DNA from 2 places in the Alkalibacillus flavidus genome. Region 2 is predicted to be linked to the other one. Evidence: a T-box and tRNA genes for the amino acid it is inferred to sense, from the RefSeq annotation. Region 2 holds a T-box; the other holds one or more tRNA genes.

Region 1 (5,809 bases), on a different contig from region 2:
AGTCAAATGAACGTTATGGATCGTATTATGAACTGCAACAATTACTTAGCAACAAGGGGATTTATAGTTTTGATATATTAGATCATTACTCGAAAGAAGAACTGGACGAAGCGAGTTCTTGGATCGTATCTGAACGCGATGAAGCGTTTACCTACATTGGACTTAGAACATTAGCCGATCGTTATTTAGCGACAGATCATGATGGACACGTCTATGAATTGCCTCAAGAACGATTTCTAACCATTGCGTTAACGTTAATGATGCATGAGCCACAATCCAAACGCATGGAGCTAGCAAAGGAAGCATATTGGGCGTTAAGTAACCTTTATATGACGGTTGCAACGCCAACACTTGCCAATGCGGGTAAATCGTATGGGCAATTGTCGAGCTGTTTTATCGAGACAGTCGATGATAGCTTACAAGGGATTTATGATTCAAATACAGATATTGCGAACTTATCGAAAAATGGGGGCGGCATCGGCGTTTACCTTGGCAAGATTCGTTCACATGGCAGTTCGATTAAGGGATTTAAAGGTGTTTCGAGCGGTGTAATGCCGTGGATGAAGCAATTGAACAATACGGCTGTCAGTGTGGATCAACTCGGCCAACGTCAGGGGGCTATAGCGGTTTATTTAGATATTTGGCATCGAGATATTTTTAAGTTTTTGGATGCGAAATTAAATAACGGCGACGAACGTCAACGGACGCATGATCTGTTTACAGGAGTGACGCTACCGGACCTTTTCATGGAGAAAGTGGAAGCCCGTGACGATTGGTATTTGTTTGATCCACATGAAGTAAGAGAGGTAATGGGTTTTAGTTTAGAAGATTATTATGATGAAAAGCTGGGATCTGGGGCGTTTAGAGAGAAATACGAAGCATGTGTGAACCATCCTGAATTGACGAAAGAAACTGTGCCCGCGATTGATGTAATGAAACGAATAATGGTCAGTCAGCTTGAGACGGGGACGCCTTATATGTTTTATCGTGATGAGGCAAATCGGCAAAATCCCAACCATCACACCGGTATGATTTATTGTTCAAATCTTTGTACTGAAATTATGCAAAACCAAAGCGCGACAACAGTTGATGAGCAGTATACCGAAGACGGTAAAATTGTCGTGACGAAATCGCCTGGGGACTTCGTGGTTTGCAATTTATCGAGTATCAATTTAGGCAAAGCGGTTCCTGCAGAAGTTCTTGAGCGTCTGATTCCGATTCAAGTCCGCATGTTAGATAATGTGATTGATTTAAACCATATTCCAGTGTTACAAGCACAAATGACGAATCAAAACTATCGTGCCGTCGGATTAGGGACATTTGGGTATCATCATTTGTTAGCCTTAAACGAGATCGCATGGGAGTCTGAAGAGGCAATACAATTCGCAGATGAGTTATATGAACAGATTGCTTATTTAACGATTCAAGCGAGTATGAAGTTGGCGCAAGAAAAAGGCGCTTATCCGTTGTTTAAGGGGTCGAAATGGGATGATGGAAGCTATTTTGATGATAAAGGCTATACGAGTGAAGTATGGCAAAGGTTGAAACAAGACGTGCAGTCATATGGCCTTAGAAATGGCTATTTAATGGCTGTCGCACCGAATTCTAGTACGAGCATTATTGCAGGGAGCACGGCGAGTATCGATCCAATATTTAAGAAATTTTATTCTGAGGAAAAGAAGGATTATAAAATTCCGGTCACAGCACCAGACTTAAATCCTAAAACGTTTTGGTATTATAAATCGGCTTACGATATCGATCATCAATGGACGATTGAACAAAATGCAAAGCGTCAACGCCATATTGACCAAGCTATTTCCTTTAACTTTTATGTCCGAAATACGATTAAAGCGAAAGAATTGCTCGATTTGCATTTATCGGCTTGGAAGTCAGGTTTTAAAACGACGTACTATACGCGCTCAACGTCTTCAGATATTGACGATTGCGTAAGTTGTGAGTCATAAAGGAGGTTAATCATGGAACAGACAATGCGAGAACGCCAATTATATGATTTGAATGCGCCTAATCAATCGACAGGTATTATTAACGGTGAAAGTTCAAATGTTCTTAACTGGGATGATGTCCGGTTCAAATGGGCCTATCCGATGTATAAAAATATGCTCGCTAACTTCTGGACGCCGTTTGAAATCAACATGTCGAACGATCAGAAACAGTGGGCTGAATTAACGGAAGACGAACGCGAATCGTTTAAAAAGATCATCGGCTTATTAGCGTTTTTAGATTCAGTACAAACGGATTATTCGGCAAAAGTAGCCGATTATTTAACCGACTCGAGTCTGGCAGCACTGATGCAAGTGTTATCCTTTCAAGAAGTTGTTCATAACCAGTCTTATTCGTATGTCTTGTCATCTCTCGTTGATAAACAAGAGCAAGATGCTATTTTCGAATATTGGAAGCATGATGAGGTGTTAATGGAACGGAATCAGTTTATTGCTGATGGGTATGAACGGTTTGTGAAAGAAAAATCACCGCAAGCTTTCATAGAATCGGTCGTGTATGATGTCGTGTTAGAAGGCTTGTTTTTCTATGCAGGATTTGCGTTTTTCTACAACTTAGCCCGTAATCAGAAGATGGTGTCAACGAGCACGATGATTAACTATATTAATCGCGATGAACTATTGCACGTGAATTTGTTTGCTCATATCTTTAAAGAAACGTTGAATGAGAATCCTGAATTGAATACAGATGAGAATCTGCAATTCGTGACAGATACATTTCGCGAGGCGACAGCACTAGAAGTGAAATGGGGCGAACATATCATTGGTAATAAAATTGATGGGATCAATATGAATGAGTTAGAACAATACATTCAATACACAGCGAATAAACGGTGTAAGTTAATGGGGGCACCTATCCCATTTCCAGACGTCCAAGACAATCCGCTTAAATGGATTAAGGCCTATAAAGATGCCGACGAAGGTAAGTCCGATTTCTTCGAGCAGAAATCGCGTCAATATACGAAAGTGTCGGATGATAACGGATTTGATGAATTGTAAATTTGAGTGGCATAGTATCTTGACAAACAAGCCATTTCGTCATATTATGGTTAATGCACGTGAAAAAACGTGTCCATGCCGGTGTGGCGGAATTGGCAGACGCGCGTGACTCAAAATCACGTTCCCTCGTGGAGTGCCGGTTCGAGCCCGGCCACCGGTACTATAATTCAAATAAAACCCACAAATGTTGAGCAATCAATATTTGTGGGTTTTATTTTTTGATTAGAGCTAAAGTAACGGTCAATACCGATAAGCACTATCACACGTACTAGCCTGTGGTTCATAATAACAATGTTCTTTATAACGTCCGGTAAGGGGTTGGCTGAACCATGTTGGAGGGCATTCATCATACGGATTAAAATACCAAAGCGCGTACTTTGCAGGTTGTTGTCTCCAATACTTCACAACTTGTCGGGCTAATCGTTTTTCTGTTTCTCGTGCTCGTTGATAAAATAAATTTCCTTCTTGCACAGCTTCAAAAGAATAATTTCCGCCTTGAATTTGAAAGATTACGTCACGTATAGAGCTTAATCCTTCAAAGTCCAAACAATTCGCTCGTGCTCGGTTGACGATGACGTTCCCTACCATTAACATACCTAGTCGACCTTCACCGACGGCTTCCGCACGAATCATTCTTGCAATTAAATCGATGTCACTCTCGGTATATGCGACTCTCGCCACGGTTATCACCTCATAACTATTTTATGAAAACAACTGACGTCAATGAATGTTTTATAAACTTTATGAAATCACACGCTATTTGACACAGAAGCGCTTTCTTTATTAATATATGAATATATATTAATATAATCATATTCAGAAGGGGTGTATCCCTATGAGTGATGAGCAACATATGAAGATGCATCATGAATCTTTAGATAACGAGACGCTTTTTGTTGTGTCACAAACGTTCAAAGCGCTTGGTGACCCTACGCGTATTCAGATACTTCATTTACTATTTCATGATGAATATTCGGTGAATGGGATCGCTCAAGCCTTAGACTTAAGACAATCAACAGTCTCTCACCAGCTCCGATTTTTGAAAAACTTACGCTTAGTTAAATATCGTCGAGACGGTACAACACTATATTATTCGCATGATGACGAACATGTGATGAAAATGTTAGAGCAAACGATCGAACACGCTCGTCATAGTTAACATTGTAGAATTTGGAGGTATTAAGATGGGGCATGATCATGGACATGACCATACACACGGTGCGAATAAAAAAGCACTGTTTATTAGTTTTTTAATTACGAGTGGTTTTATGATTATCGAAGCAATTGGTGGTTTTTTGACAAATAGTCTTGCCTTATTATCGGATGCGGGTCATATGTTGAGTGATTCAGTCTCACTTGGTGTTGGCTTACTCGCATTTACGCTTGGTGAAAAAGTGGCGGACTATAGTAAAACATTCGGTTATAAACGGTTTGAAATATTAGCGGCTGTGTTTAATGGTGTCACGTTAGTATTCATTGCGCTTTATATTTTTTATGAAGCGTATCAACGTTTTATTGATCCACCTGAAGTCGCTTCGATCGGAATGCTTGTGATTGCGATTATTGGTTTTGCGGTTAATGTGTTAGTCGCTTGGATCTTGATGCGCCAGGGTGATACAGAAGACAATTTAAATTTAAGAGCTGCTTTCCTCCATGTTTTAGGTGATTTACTCGGTTCAGTTGGAGCGATTGTAGCAGCATTACTTATTATGTTCTTCCAATGGGGGTGGGCTGACCCGCTAGCGAGTGTCATCGTCGCTAGTTTAGTTTTAATTAGTGGCGTAAGGGTATCGAGAGAATCGGTTCACGTCTTAATGGAAGGTAAACCAAAGAATGTAGATTTAGACGAAGTTGTTCAAAGTATAACGAGTATCGATGGTGTCCAAAGTATTCATGATTTACACGTATGGAGTATAACGAGTGGTCAAAATGCGTTGTCATGTCATGCTGTTGTAGAAGATGATTTAACCGTGAGTGAATGCCAATCGCTGCTACGAGGAATTGAACATGAACTGGAACATCAAAAAATAGGTCACGTGACCATTCAGTTAGAAAATGACGATCATCCGCATGACGATTCCTTAATGTGTCAATTGGATACAGAAAGTCATCATTAAATGTTGAAGTCGATTTGGAGTGGATAACATATGATTGATATCTTTATATCGTTAAGCCCTGTGATGCAAGCATTACTCGCGACGTTATTTACGTGGGGGATGACGGCTTTAGGGGCTGCGCTTGTATTTACGACGAAAACGATGAGTCAAAAATTACTCGATGGGATGTTAGGGTTTGCAGGAGGTGTCATGATTGCGGCGAGCTTTTGGTCGTTATTGGCACCGGCGATTGATATGGCTGAATCTGATACATTGCCAGCGTGGGTAGCGGCAGCATCAGGATTTCTGACAGGTGCCTTTTTCCTTTGGGGGATTAATAAATTGATACCGCATATGCATCCGAATACGTCGATGACAGACGCTGAAGGGATGAATCCGAGCAAGCGTAAACGAAGTACGTTGTTAATTTTAGCGATTACGTTGCACAATATTCCAGAAGGTTTGGCCATTGGCGTGTCTTTTGGAGCAGTCGCAGGCGGTTTTGATTCTACTTCACTTGCAGCCGCTGTGACATTAGCCCTTGGAATAGGTATTCAAAACTTCCCAGAAGGCACAGCTGTCTCGATGCCACTTCGACGAGAAGGGATGTCACGCCGGAGAAGTTTTATGTACGGTCAGTTTTCGGGTATGGTTGAGCCGATCTCAGCTGTTGTCGGGGTATTGGCGGTGACGATG
Region 2 (11,097 bases):
TCCAAAGGTGTCCTTAAGTCTCTTCATTAATTCGCTACAATATTAACTAACTTGCCAGGAACAGCAATCACTTTTCGGACTGTTTTTCCTTCAATCCATTCTTGAATCGTTTCATCGTTCATCGCAATCTCTCGCAGTTGTTCTTCGTCAGCATCTTTCGGAACTTCTGCTTTCGATCTTACTTTACCCATCACTTGTAGAACAATTTCTACCGTGTCTTCAACTAGTTTCGATTCATCATAAGTTGGCCAATCCTCATATGTGATCGTGTCTTGGTAACCTAAAGTCGACCATAGTTCTTCACCTAAGTGAGGAGCAATTGGCGCAATCAGTTTCACGAATCCTTCCGCATACTCACGTGGTACATGATCTGCTTTGTAACAGTCATTGATAAAGACCATCATTTGCGAAATTGCCGTATTAAATCGTAATTCATCGAAGTATTCCGTCACGTTTTTGACCATTTCGTGATAAGACTTATCAAGGTTTTCATTAGGTTGATCTTTTACATTACTAGAAAGATGACCTTCTTCATCAGCAAACAAACGCCATACACGATCTAAGAAACGACGTGCACCTTCTAAACCATTGGTACTCCATGCTACTGAAGCATCTAATGGTCCCATGAACATTTCGTATAAACGAAGCGTGTCTGCCCCATGAGTGTTAACAATATCATCAGGGTTCACGACATTTCCTTTCGACTTACTCATCTTCTCGTTACCTTCACCAAGAATCATCCCTTGGTTAAAGAGTTTTTGGAACGGCTCTTTCGTTGGGACAACCCCAATATCATAAAGGACTTTATGCCAGAAACGAGCGTAAAGTAAGTGAAGCACCGCGTGTTCTGCACCACCGATATAAATATCAACAGGAAGCCATTTCTTCAGTTTTTCTGGGTCAGCTAGCATCTCATCATTAGTCGGATCAATATAACGGAGGTAATACCAACAGCTACCTGCCCATTGTGGCATCGTGTTCGTCTCGATACGGCCTGTCATACCTGTTTCTGGATCTGTGACGTTGACCCACTCCGTAATGTTTGCAAGTGGTGATTCACCTGTACCGGACGGCTTAATTTCACTCGTTTTCGGTAGTTCTAATGGAAGCTCACTTTCATCAACCGCTGACATTGAACCGTCTTCCCAATGGATAATCGGAATTGGTTCACCCCAATAACGTTGACGGCTGAATAACCAATCGCGTAGTCGATAAGTCGTTTCGCGTTTTCCGTGTCCATTCGCTTCTAACCATTCAATGGCTTTCTCGATCGCGTCTTGAGTTTTCAAACCATCAAGAAAGTCCGAGTTCACATGTTCACCGTCATCGACATAAGCCGCTTCTTGTATATTGCCGCCTGATACGACTTCTACAATAGGTAGATCAAACTTCGTCGCAAACTCATAATCACGTTCATCATGAGCTGGCACCGCCATAATAGCGCCCGTTCCATATGACATTAGGACGTAATCCGCGATCCAAATCGGCATTTTCTCACCACTTGCCGGGTTTATCGCATAAGCTCCTGTGAATACACCGGTTTTATCTTTTGCTAGATCTGTACGCTCAAGTTCGCTCTTCTTCTCAACTTCAGCGATATAAGCATTGACTTTATCGCGTTGTTCAGCCGTTGTGATCGTATCGACTAGCGGATGCTCAGGTGAAAACACAGCATATGTCGCACCGAAAATCGTGTCCGGACGTGTTGTAAACGCTTGAAACTGCTGATCTGTACCATCAATTTCAAACGTAATTTCGGCGCCTTCCGACTTTCCAATCCAGTTGCGTTGCATATCTTTTAAGCTTTCCGGCCAATCCAATTCATCAAGGTCTTCTAATAACCGATCAGCATATGCCGTAATCTTAAGCATCCATTGACGCATTGGTTTGCGGATGACCGGGTGACCGCCCCGCTCACTAACGCCATCGACCACTTCTTCGTTCGCCAATACTGTTCCTAGCGCTGGACACCAATTAACTGGCACCTCATCAATATAGGCTAATCCTTGTTCATAAAGTTTAATGAAAATCCATTGTGTCCACTTGTAATAATCCGGATCCGTCGTATTAATCTCACGGTCCCAATCGTATGAAAATCCAAGTGATTTAATTTGACGTTTAAAAATTTCAATATTTTGCTGGGTGAAAACAGATGGGTCATTCCCAGTATCAATCGCATATTGTTCTGCTGGAAGGCCAAAAGCATCCCATCCCATTGGGTGCAAAACCTCATATCCTTGCATACGTTTCATACGCGATACGATATCCGTTGCTGTATAACCTTCTGGATGTCCGACGTGAAGTCCAGCACCAGAAGGGTACGGGAACATATCAAGCGCATAAAACTTCGGCTTGGATGATTCGGTATTCGTTTTGAACGTTTTGTTTTCTTCCCAAAAACGTTGCCATTTTTGTTCGATTTGACGATGATTAAATGCCATGTCGTTCATTCCTCCTTGATTTTTAATATAGTCACATGATTCAGGGTCTAAACGGGTGATCGTTTTCAACTCATTTAATCAAATAAAAAACTCCCGCCCCAAAAACATGGGACGAGAGATTACCCGTGGTACCACCCAAATTAGTCATAATTCACATGACTCACTCGAGTTCCTTAACGCGGAAAAACGTCGCAGACTACTAGTTATTCATATGCGATACTAAAAGGCGAGTTCAGAACAGACATAAGTAACTTCCACCAACCGTTACCTCTCTACATATGCCTTGATTCTTACTACTCCTTTATCTTCGTTTAACATATTAATTTGAAAATTAGTTCATTAACAGTTTACTCAAGCATATGCCTATTGTCAAGTTTATGTGTCTGCTTGAAGCATTTCAATCCCTAGTATTTCGTTGACTTGCATAAACTGAAAAATTTCATAAACTTGCTCTTGAATATTCACCATTTTTACGTTGACATCTCGTTTCTTCACCCATTCGACAAATTGAATGACGAGGCCAACACCTGTTGAATCAACGAACGCGACATGATTCATATCAACTTTTAACAGATCAATATCGTTGAGCGACGAAGCGACCTTAGGATAAATTTCCTTTTCGAATAATTCGGTCGCTTCTAAATCCAAATCACCAATCAAATTCATTTCCATTTGTTGATCAAACACCTTTAAACGATACTCCATAGCCCTCTCTCCCTTTTAAGTAAACACGATTTCGTCTTCTTCTAGTTTCGCTTTGACAAATTGTCGATTATCTGTGAAACGATATTTCACATGACCAATCTGAATGACAGTATCTTCCCACACATAATCCATCTTAATCGTTTGGTCAGCTGGAACTGTTAGGTACGTTTTCATACCACCTTTAGAACCAATTTCACCTACGTAAATCCCTAATTGAGCGTAAATATCGCCGCCACGAACGATTCCACCAATCTCTAACTTACCACCAGCATGAATATCAGTATGGTAGGAACCATCTCCAATGATAGAAATATCACCAGAACAATAAACCGTACTATTCATGACATTTGCGATAACAATTTCAGAGTTGGGTTCAGGTGGATTACAGCTAATTTGATACAACCTGTCCACATCTTCAATAATGGTTTCTATTTCTTCTGGACTAGTAATGAGACGGTTCGGAACAGGACGGACTAATGTTTTAAGTTGTTCCGCTAAATCCAGCCATTCCTCATCGAGAATCTCTCGATGTTCATGGACTTTACCTCGATACGTTTTAATCTTCATTGGTATATCTTTAAACTTCTTATCTAATAAAATATTTAATAAAGAGTAAATCCCTTGTGAATCTAAGTCTGAACTTTTGAATGCTTTAGCTTTCAAAAGTTGTCTTACCGCCATTAGCATTTGTTTTAACTCGATAGATAATTCTTCTATCGTGTAGGACAATTCAGATATAACAAGATTCCCTTCGCCGGCAGAAAGGTGTGAATTGATCGTGTTTTTCTTAACGTAGATACTGTTTCCTGCTGTAATTTTACCATGGTCTACATGCCCAGAGATTGTTGCATCACCTGCTGCTTTTACCGTCATCTCTTCTTGAACACTTCCCCAAATCTCAACATCACACGTAAAATGTATATTTCCTGTTTCAATTGAGACGTCTGTTCGGTGGACTAGCGTTGGTAACACTTGAATTTGGTATAATAGACCACGTGTCTGAACTTGCGGTTTACCAGAATCTAAGGCGACAACTTGGTTACCGACGATATCGATGCCTTTCCCCGCTTTCACAACGGCTTCATGTGCGTTAGGCGGCGGTGTAACATCGCCATAAACGTTTTTGCCTGAAATCCCCGGAATAGGTGGATGGATCTTGGCAATAATATCCCCTTGACTGACAGATGGAATGGATTTCGTTTCACGGAAATCGACCGTTCCATCTTCATTTAATTTAGGCTTGCCTTCTTGACCGTGAATATCAATTTTGAAGTCTAAATAGCCGCTCTCACCTGGTTCAGGTGCTTTTCCTTTTGCTACGACAAACTCAGCTTCTTCTAAAGACTCACTCGCTTTGACAATCTCAGCATGATCTAAACCGTGTGATATTTTCAACTCATGCAAACGATTAACAATATCTTCCGGCTCAAGAAAATTGGCCCGACTATCAACTTTTTCCGTTTTAATCTCTAAGAAACGATTATCAGCTTGATCAAGTAATTGATATTCTGTAATCACACTCGGTTTCACTTTACAAATCGCCTGGATAGCATCAGGGGTTACATCGATCGACCAGTCCATACTCGTTTCATATTTTTCTAACTCAAACGTAATCTCATCACTCGATGATACAATGGTCGTATCTTTAATCTGTTTTCCATTTTTATAAACTGTTACCCCCTCTGCATTAGCATCGATCATCGGGTAAAATTCTAAATGGTCCTTTATATAAAACGTCCCATTTTTCACCCCTAAAAGATCGTCATCTGATTCAGGTTGCGATTTTGTAGGTGTTGTCTGCTCTCTATTAGACTTCGACATCCAATCTTGTTCATCTAATTGATCAACTAACTCTTCTAATGATGATAAATCATCGTCATTAGAATTATAAGTAAAAGAAGTATCTTCGGAATGATCAGCTGATATTTCATTAGACGATTCCATATGAAGTACTGTCAATTTCACAATGGCATCACGATGCCCGAAGAATAAAACGCCTTTTTTACCATTATCGAGAATCTCGACTTCGACATCATCAACTGTTTTTCTTAAAATCGAAAGTCCTTGGTCAATCGCTTCATCTACAGTTTTCCCACGAGAAATTAATGACCGATTCATTGTTCCTCACCTTCTTCCTGAGACATCATAGGCGAATTATAGCCTCTTATCTCTGCTTCAGAATCATCGTTTTGTAATATGACCATGGTAATGTCGTCTTTCTGATTGATACCATTCGTATACTCAAACAAACTTAAAATGATGTTATCTTCAATTTCTTGAACAGAACGGTTAAACCCTTCTGTTAATACGTTAATAAGTCGATCTTTACCATAAAATTCTCCGTCCACATTTTGCGCTTCCACGATGCCATCCGTGTAAAAGAAAATCGTGTCACCATACTCTAATTGAACAGTGCTTTCATCATACACTTGATCTGGGAGCCCTCCTAGCATAATGCCGTTCACATCACCTAAAGAACTAATGTCATGATTTGATATGTGGAAAGGGTACACATGACCGGCATTCGCATATGTGAGACGATTGTTTTCTAAATCCCAATCACAACAAAACAACGTTACAAACGATTTCAACTGTTTCAAATCGTCATAGATGGCATTATTCATTGCCGTTAATGTTTCAGAAGGGCTTTTCGTACTTTCAGATGCCGAGCGAAAAGCACCGCGCGTTAAAATCATTAACATAGCAGCAGGAATCCCTTTCCCCATCACATCACCGATCACAACTCTGATTTTTTGATCGGATAACTTATAAAAATCAAAATAATCACCACCTACTAATCTTGCGGGCATCGATATTCCGATTAAATTATCCGTACCAACATCAGATGTATGGCCATTGAGTAATTGTGTTTGAATATTGCGCGCTAGCTTTATTTCCCTCTGCAATGCTCTATTGTGGGAAGAATTAGAATAATCAACTGAAAAATGTGTATACTTTTTTTCCATATATACACCTCCTAGATTCACATCGTTATTATGACGGATTATCATATTACTTTACTTTGTAAATCTTCAGAGATTCGCTCTATATCCTTTGTCTGCTTTTCTATGACATCTGTTAATTCACTAACGATAAACAAAATATTAGTGACATTAACCGGTAATCATAAACGTGGTTTTTAAATTGGTCTATTTTGTACTTTAATATTTTAGCATCATTAGATTGATAACTTTGAAGTTCTAAATACACTTTTATTAACTGAATTAATTCTTGTATCATTTCAGCATCTTTGTTACCTGTTTCAGCCATGTCGACCGATAAATCATATAAACGTTTCAATGTTTGTGAAGTATCTTCCCGCATCATATAGGTGATACGTTGAATCGACATCGATAAATTGTAAAAATAATAAAATTCATCATATAATTCATCACTTAACGAAAGACATCCTTTATATTCTCCACGACGAAGGTCTTTGACACGTGTTTAAAGCTTATTTAGATTGTCATTACTTTTAAGATGAAATAAGAATAAAATAGATACGACTAAAATCGACTGTACAAACAACGGTTTAAATAGCCACATACCTTGATTGAAAAATAATAAAATAAATTCTAATGTCATCATGACAAATAATAGAATAAACAAAATAAGTATAAAATTTTTTATTTTTATAACCTTTAAATCGTTTCATGACTATCACCTATTGTGCTAGTAATTTTTTAGATAAAATAATAGATGACCCATAAGGTGTCGTATATAAATAAAACCGATCGACAATTTTCATCACTAACGTAAATCCTTGTCCTAATGATCGGTGGGTGGAGAAACCTGATAACAATATTAAATTAGGTAAGTTCTTTAAATTAAACCCATCACCATCATCTTCAATCACGACTTTGATTTCATCGTCATCTTTAACAACCATCATATGTCCTGATTTTGCGTGCTTTAAAACATTCGTCGCTATTTCAGAGACAACTAGCAACCAACCTTGCTTTTCTTGATCGCTTAATTGAAAGGCTTCTAAGCTTTTAGCCACCTTTTGCCTACACAAAGTAATGTCATGATGTTCATAAATATAATGCGATGTTAAGAATTCACCAGTGCTAATATCTTTTAACTCATTTCTATTAATCAATAAAAATTTATGTTGAGATGAAGCATACATCGCTTCTCGATAAATTTCCCACTCGCGAGGATGATGTATTTGACGACTATCACGAGTTAGTGCATGTTTTAAGTCAATATTCACTCGATCGTAGACCGTAATGATCGCTTGTTTCATTTGGTCACTTGCATCAAGCTTTTGCACTTGTTTTCGGACATTTTTTTGCTCACGACACCAATCAACCAGTTGATTGGCGTAGTTTAGTAATGTTCCATTTTCATATAAATATTGAGTATGTCGAGTCGCAATGGCTGAGTAAAATGTTATTTGGCTCGTGTTATATGATAAATTCAATTCATTTGCGATTTCTTTAGCAAGAAAGCCAACAATTGTTCGATCAACCAACTCTGTTAACGTTATTTGCGGATCAATTTCTACTATGTCTTGTCTAGGTTTGAACGCTGCATTTTTTAGTTTTTTTAACCCAAATGCCATACACAGAATCACCATCCTCTAACACGCTCTAGCATATCTGATAAATATTTGCTAATTATTATACCAAAGAATTAACAAAATTCGACTGTCTTGAACAAATTTTTTGATAATTTAAGTATACATTAAACGAATCCGTGTTAAAATGGATACGCTTTTTTCTACTAGTGAGGTGAACTTATGAAACAAATTATTCCTTTTGCTCACGACTGGTTACGCCAAACCATCGAGTCTGGTGACACCGTCGTCGATGCAACACTCGGTAATGGTCATGACAGTGTGTTTTTAAGTCAAACAGTAGGTTCTAATGGCCATGTATACAGCTTTGATATTCAGGTAGAGGCTATCACTGAAGCGAAACAATTATTTAACCGTGAACAAACCGAAAACGTTACAACTGTTCAATTAGGGCACGAGCATGCATCGTCTTATTTACAAGATCGAGGTGTTCAGTCGATTGGTGGGGCGATTTTTAATTTAGGTTTTTTACCGGGTGGAGATGAAGAAATTACGACACATGCTGACACGACGATACAAGCGATTGACGGTATATTTTCATTGCTAAAATCGAAGCGAATGATTGTCATTGTAGTTTATCCTGGCCATGAAACGGGACAAACTGAAAAGAATCAACTCATGACATATTTAAAGCAACAAAAGCCGTCAACTATGGATGTCGCGATGTATCATTTAGTGAACCGTAGTGACAAAGCACCATTTGTCGTCGGTTTATACAAAAAATAGTGCGCAGAACATTATCATACTCCTGCGCACTACTTAAATTTCATCTTGTATTTGTAGCGACGATAAACGCGACCTCCGACATAAACAATACGTGAACGCCACCCCGCTTCACGCAATAACTCTTTAGCGACTTTCATTTGCTCAGTCGTTTGACGCATTTTATCATCTGACAAATATAAACCGACTAAACCGTCCACAATGAGCTGATGAAAACGAGCATCATCAACACCTTGCAAATCGCGTCTTGCCCGTTTGATCATATGTTTCATTCGACTCACTTTCTCATCTTCATCGTGATAATAGTCTATAAAATTCAAATCTCCCTCTGCTGCATCTTCCTCTTGGTCGATTAAGTAATCTAATAAAATATGTAACCCTTGTAATGAAGGGAAGAAAGCGTCTTCAACCATTCGCCCTTTATTATCCCCATTCAACCCATAAGCGACTAAACAAAAGACACCTAACGTTGAGCCTGTCGCAGCTGAAAATTCGTACCACCTTAAATTAGGATCTTGATTATAATGATCATACCAAGCTGTTAAACGCGGAATTCGCTCTTCCTCTGTTACATGCTTATGAACTTGCAAATCGACATAAAGCGACGCTAAACGTTCGATATGAGGTTGGATGTCGATATAATTCGGTATCGATCGGATGACGTTTTGACATTGGTCGACAAGCTTTTGTAAATAATGATGATCGTCTTGATCATCGCGATAAGCGTAATAATTTTTCTTATAACTATCAGCGCCTAGTCGGATCGCATCTAATTGTGCCTCGTGCAATTGCCTGAAATCGTCTGGGTCAAGCGATTGGCTACGATCACATAAGTTATCCAAATAATCACTAATCGTTTGATAAGCGACAATAAACTTAATCGCTTCACCCCAACGCTCTCTAGCTAATGTCGCGTAAATCGACCCACCTTCACAATGGAATGTCTTCGTATTCATACTAGCTAATGCTTGCGTTCTTAGTTCATCATTAGGAATTTGTCTAGCTTCCTTCCGCCAATGATTTAATTCTTGATTAACAACAGGAAATAATTGTCGAAATGATGTTGTTAACAACTGCCTGATCGATGACGGCGCCTTCATATCTTCACCCCTACTCTGCTTTTATTAACCGTTCAGTAAAATTGAGCGCTTCTTGAAAAACATCCTCGCGCTCTGGTTCATTGAACACTTCATGGTATAAGTTTGGCCAAAGAACAAACTGTTTATCAACGACAGCTAATTTGTCATAAAAATGACGTACAGCGTGTTGATCGACGAGGTGATCGTCACCCGCTTGCAAAAACAAAATCGGTAAATCGGGGTAGTATCGTATTGAATCAAAGGCTTTGTCTATGGCTCTATTAAACTCATGAAACCACCGAACCGATACTTGATGTAAAAAATAAGGGTCGGCTGCATCACTTTCATGAAAATCTTCGTTGCGAGTCGCCAACGTCGGGTTAATATTCGTTTTGACTCGTAGTGAAGGATAGATATAATCTAGGACTGTTGATATGTAATGAACCGCTTTAGGTGGTCCTGTTCTCATTCCTAAACCAGGAGAAGACAATATAACACCCATTACAGAATGCTTTATTTCTTGTAACGTCCGAATGGCAATTAAGCCTCCCATACTATGACCAAGCAAAAAGACCGGCAAATTAAATTGATAGGCTTCCTCTAACCATGATTCAACTGTTCGAATATATTGATTGAATGATTGAATATGGCCACGTTTCCCTTCAACTTCACCCTGTCCTGGTAAATCACCAATAATGACGTGATACCCAGCTTTAGTCCACCTATTTACTTGCCATTCATATCGTCCTGAATGCTCGAAAGCTCCGTGTACGATAACGACGACAGCTTTCCCTGCTTGACTACGATGAACTTTCATCTAATTCCTCCCCACAATATTCCGAAAAATTTGTTATAATTATCTTATCACATTTTCCATTCAGGAGGGCAAACATGATATTACCCTATAATGAACAATATCCAATGATTGATCCAACCGCATACATAGCAGATGATGCCGTTATATCGGGTGACGTAACAATTGGTGCATACAGCAGTGTCTGGTTCAAAACGGTGATAAGAGGTGACGTATCACCGACTCACATTGGCCAAAACGTCAACATTCAAGACCAAAGCATGTTGCATCAAAGCCCGAATCAGCCATTAGTGCTCGAAGACGGCGTCACCGTCGGGCACCAAGTCTTGCTTCATTCGTGCCAAATCCGAAAAAACGCCTTAATAGGTATGGGCTCAACGATTTTAGACGGTGCAGAGATTGGCGAGAATGCCTTTATTGGTGCAGGCAGTTTAGTACCACCAGGCAAAACGATTCCCCCAAACACACTCGCTTTCGGGAGACCAGCCCAAGTCATTCGCGAAATTACTGATGACGATATTCAAGAAATGAACCGCATTCGTCAATCGTACGTCGACAAAGGCCAAGTCTATAAACAAGAACAACAAAATAGAAAGCCCTAAATAAAAAAGGTTGAACACGAAAGCATCTCTTTCATGTTCAACCTTTACTTTAATTTATGTTCGCTTTAAGCGTCTCGACACGATCCGTTTGTTCCCACGTGAACTGCTCATCGGAACGACCGAAATGGCCGTACGCTGCAGTCTTTTTATA

Evidence for each region. A T-box is a leader RNA that pairs with one kind of tRNA and senses whether it is charged. The one in region 2 lies ahead of leuS (leucine--tRNA ligase), so its partner is inferred to be a tRNA-Leu.
Region 1: it has a tRNA-Leu gene. The T-box ahead of leuS (leucine--tRNA ligase) is inferred to sense a tRNA for this amino acid. The anticodon was not compared.

What each region holds. Positions count from the first base shown of each region.
Region 1 is NZ_JBEPMX010000007.1:141,218-147,026, reverse strand. Features, by position in the region: gene ABID56_RS08310 (ribonucleoside-diphosphate reductase subunit alpha) at 1-1,964, shown strand, start outside; gene ABID56_RS08305 (ribonucleotide-diphosphate reductase subunit beta) at 1,977-3,017, shown strand; tRNA gene ABID56_RS08300 (tRNA-Leu) at 3,095-3,177, shown strand; gene ABID56_RS08295 (cell wall hydrolase) at 3,258-3,698, opposite strand; gene ABID56_RS08290 (ArsR/SmtB family transcription factor) at 3,853-4,176, shown strand; gene ABID56_RS08285 (cation diffusion facilitator family transporter) at 4,202-5,134, shown strand; gene ABID56_RS08280 (ZIP family metal transporter) at 5,165-5,809, shown strand, end outside.
Region 2 is NZ_JBEPMX010000008.1:522-11,618, forward strand. Features, by position in the region: gene leuS (leucine--tRNA ligase) at 27-2,441, opposite strand; T-box leader at 2,546-2,758, opposite strand; gene ABID56_RS08390 (STAS domain-containing protein) at 2,817-3,146, opposite strand; gene ABID56_RS08395 (flagellar assembly protein A) at 3,162-5,264, opposite strand; gene ABID56_RS08400 (PP2C family protein-serine/threonine phosphatase) at 5,261-6,112, opposite strand; gene ABID56_RS08405 (hypothetical protein) at 6,225-6,446, opposite strand; gene ABID56_RS08410 (ATP-binding protein) at 6,811-7,713, opposite strand; gene mnmM (tRNA 5-(aminomethyl)-2-thiouridylate-methyltransferase MnmM) at 7,891-8,454, shown strand; gene ABID56_RS08420 (tetraprenyl-beta-curcumene synthase family protein) at 8,484-9,551, opposite strand; gene ABID56_RS08425 (alpha/beta hydrolase) at 9,562-10,347, opposite strand; gene ABID56_RS08430 (gamma carbonic anhydrase) at 10,422-10,946, shown strand; gene metK (methionine adenosyltransferase) at 10,996-11,097, opposite strand, start outside.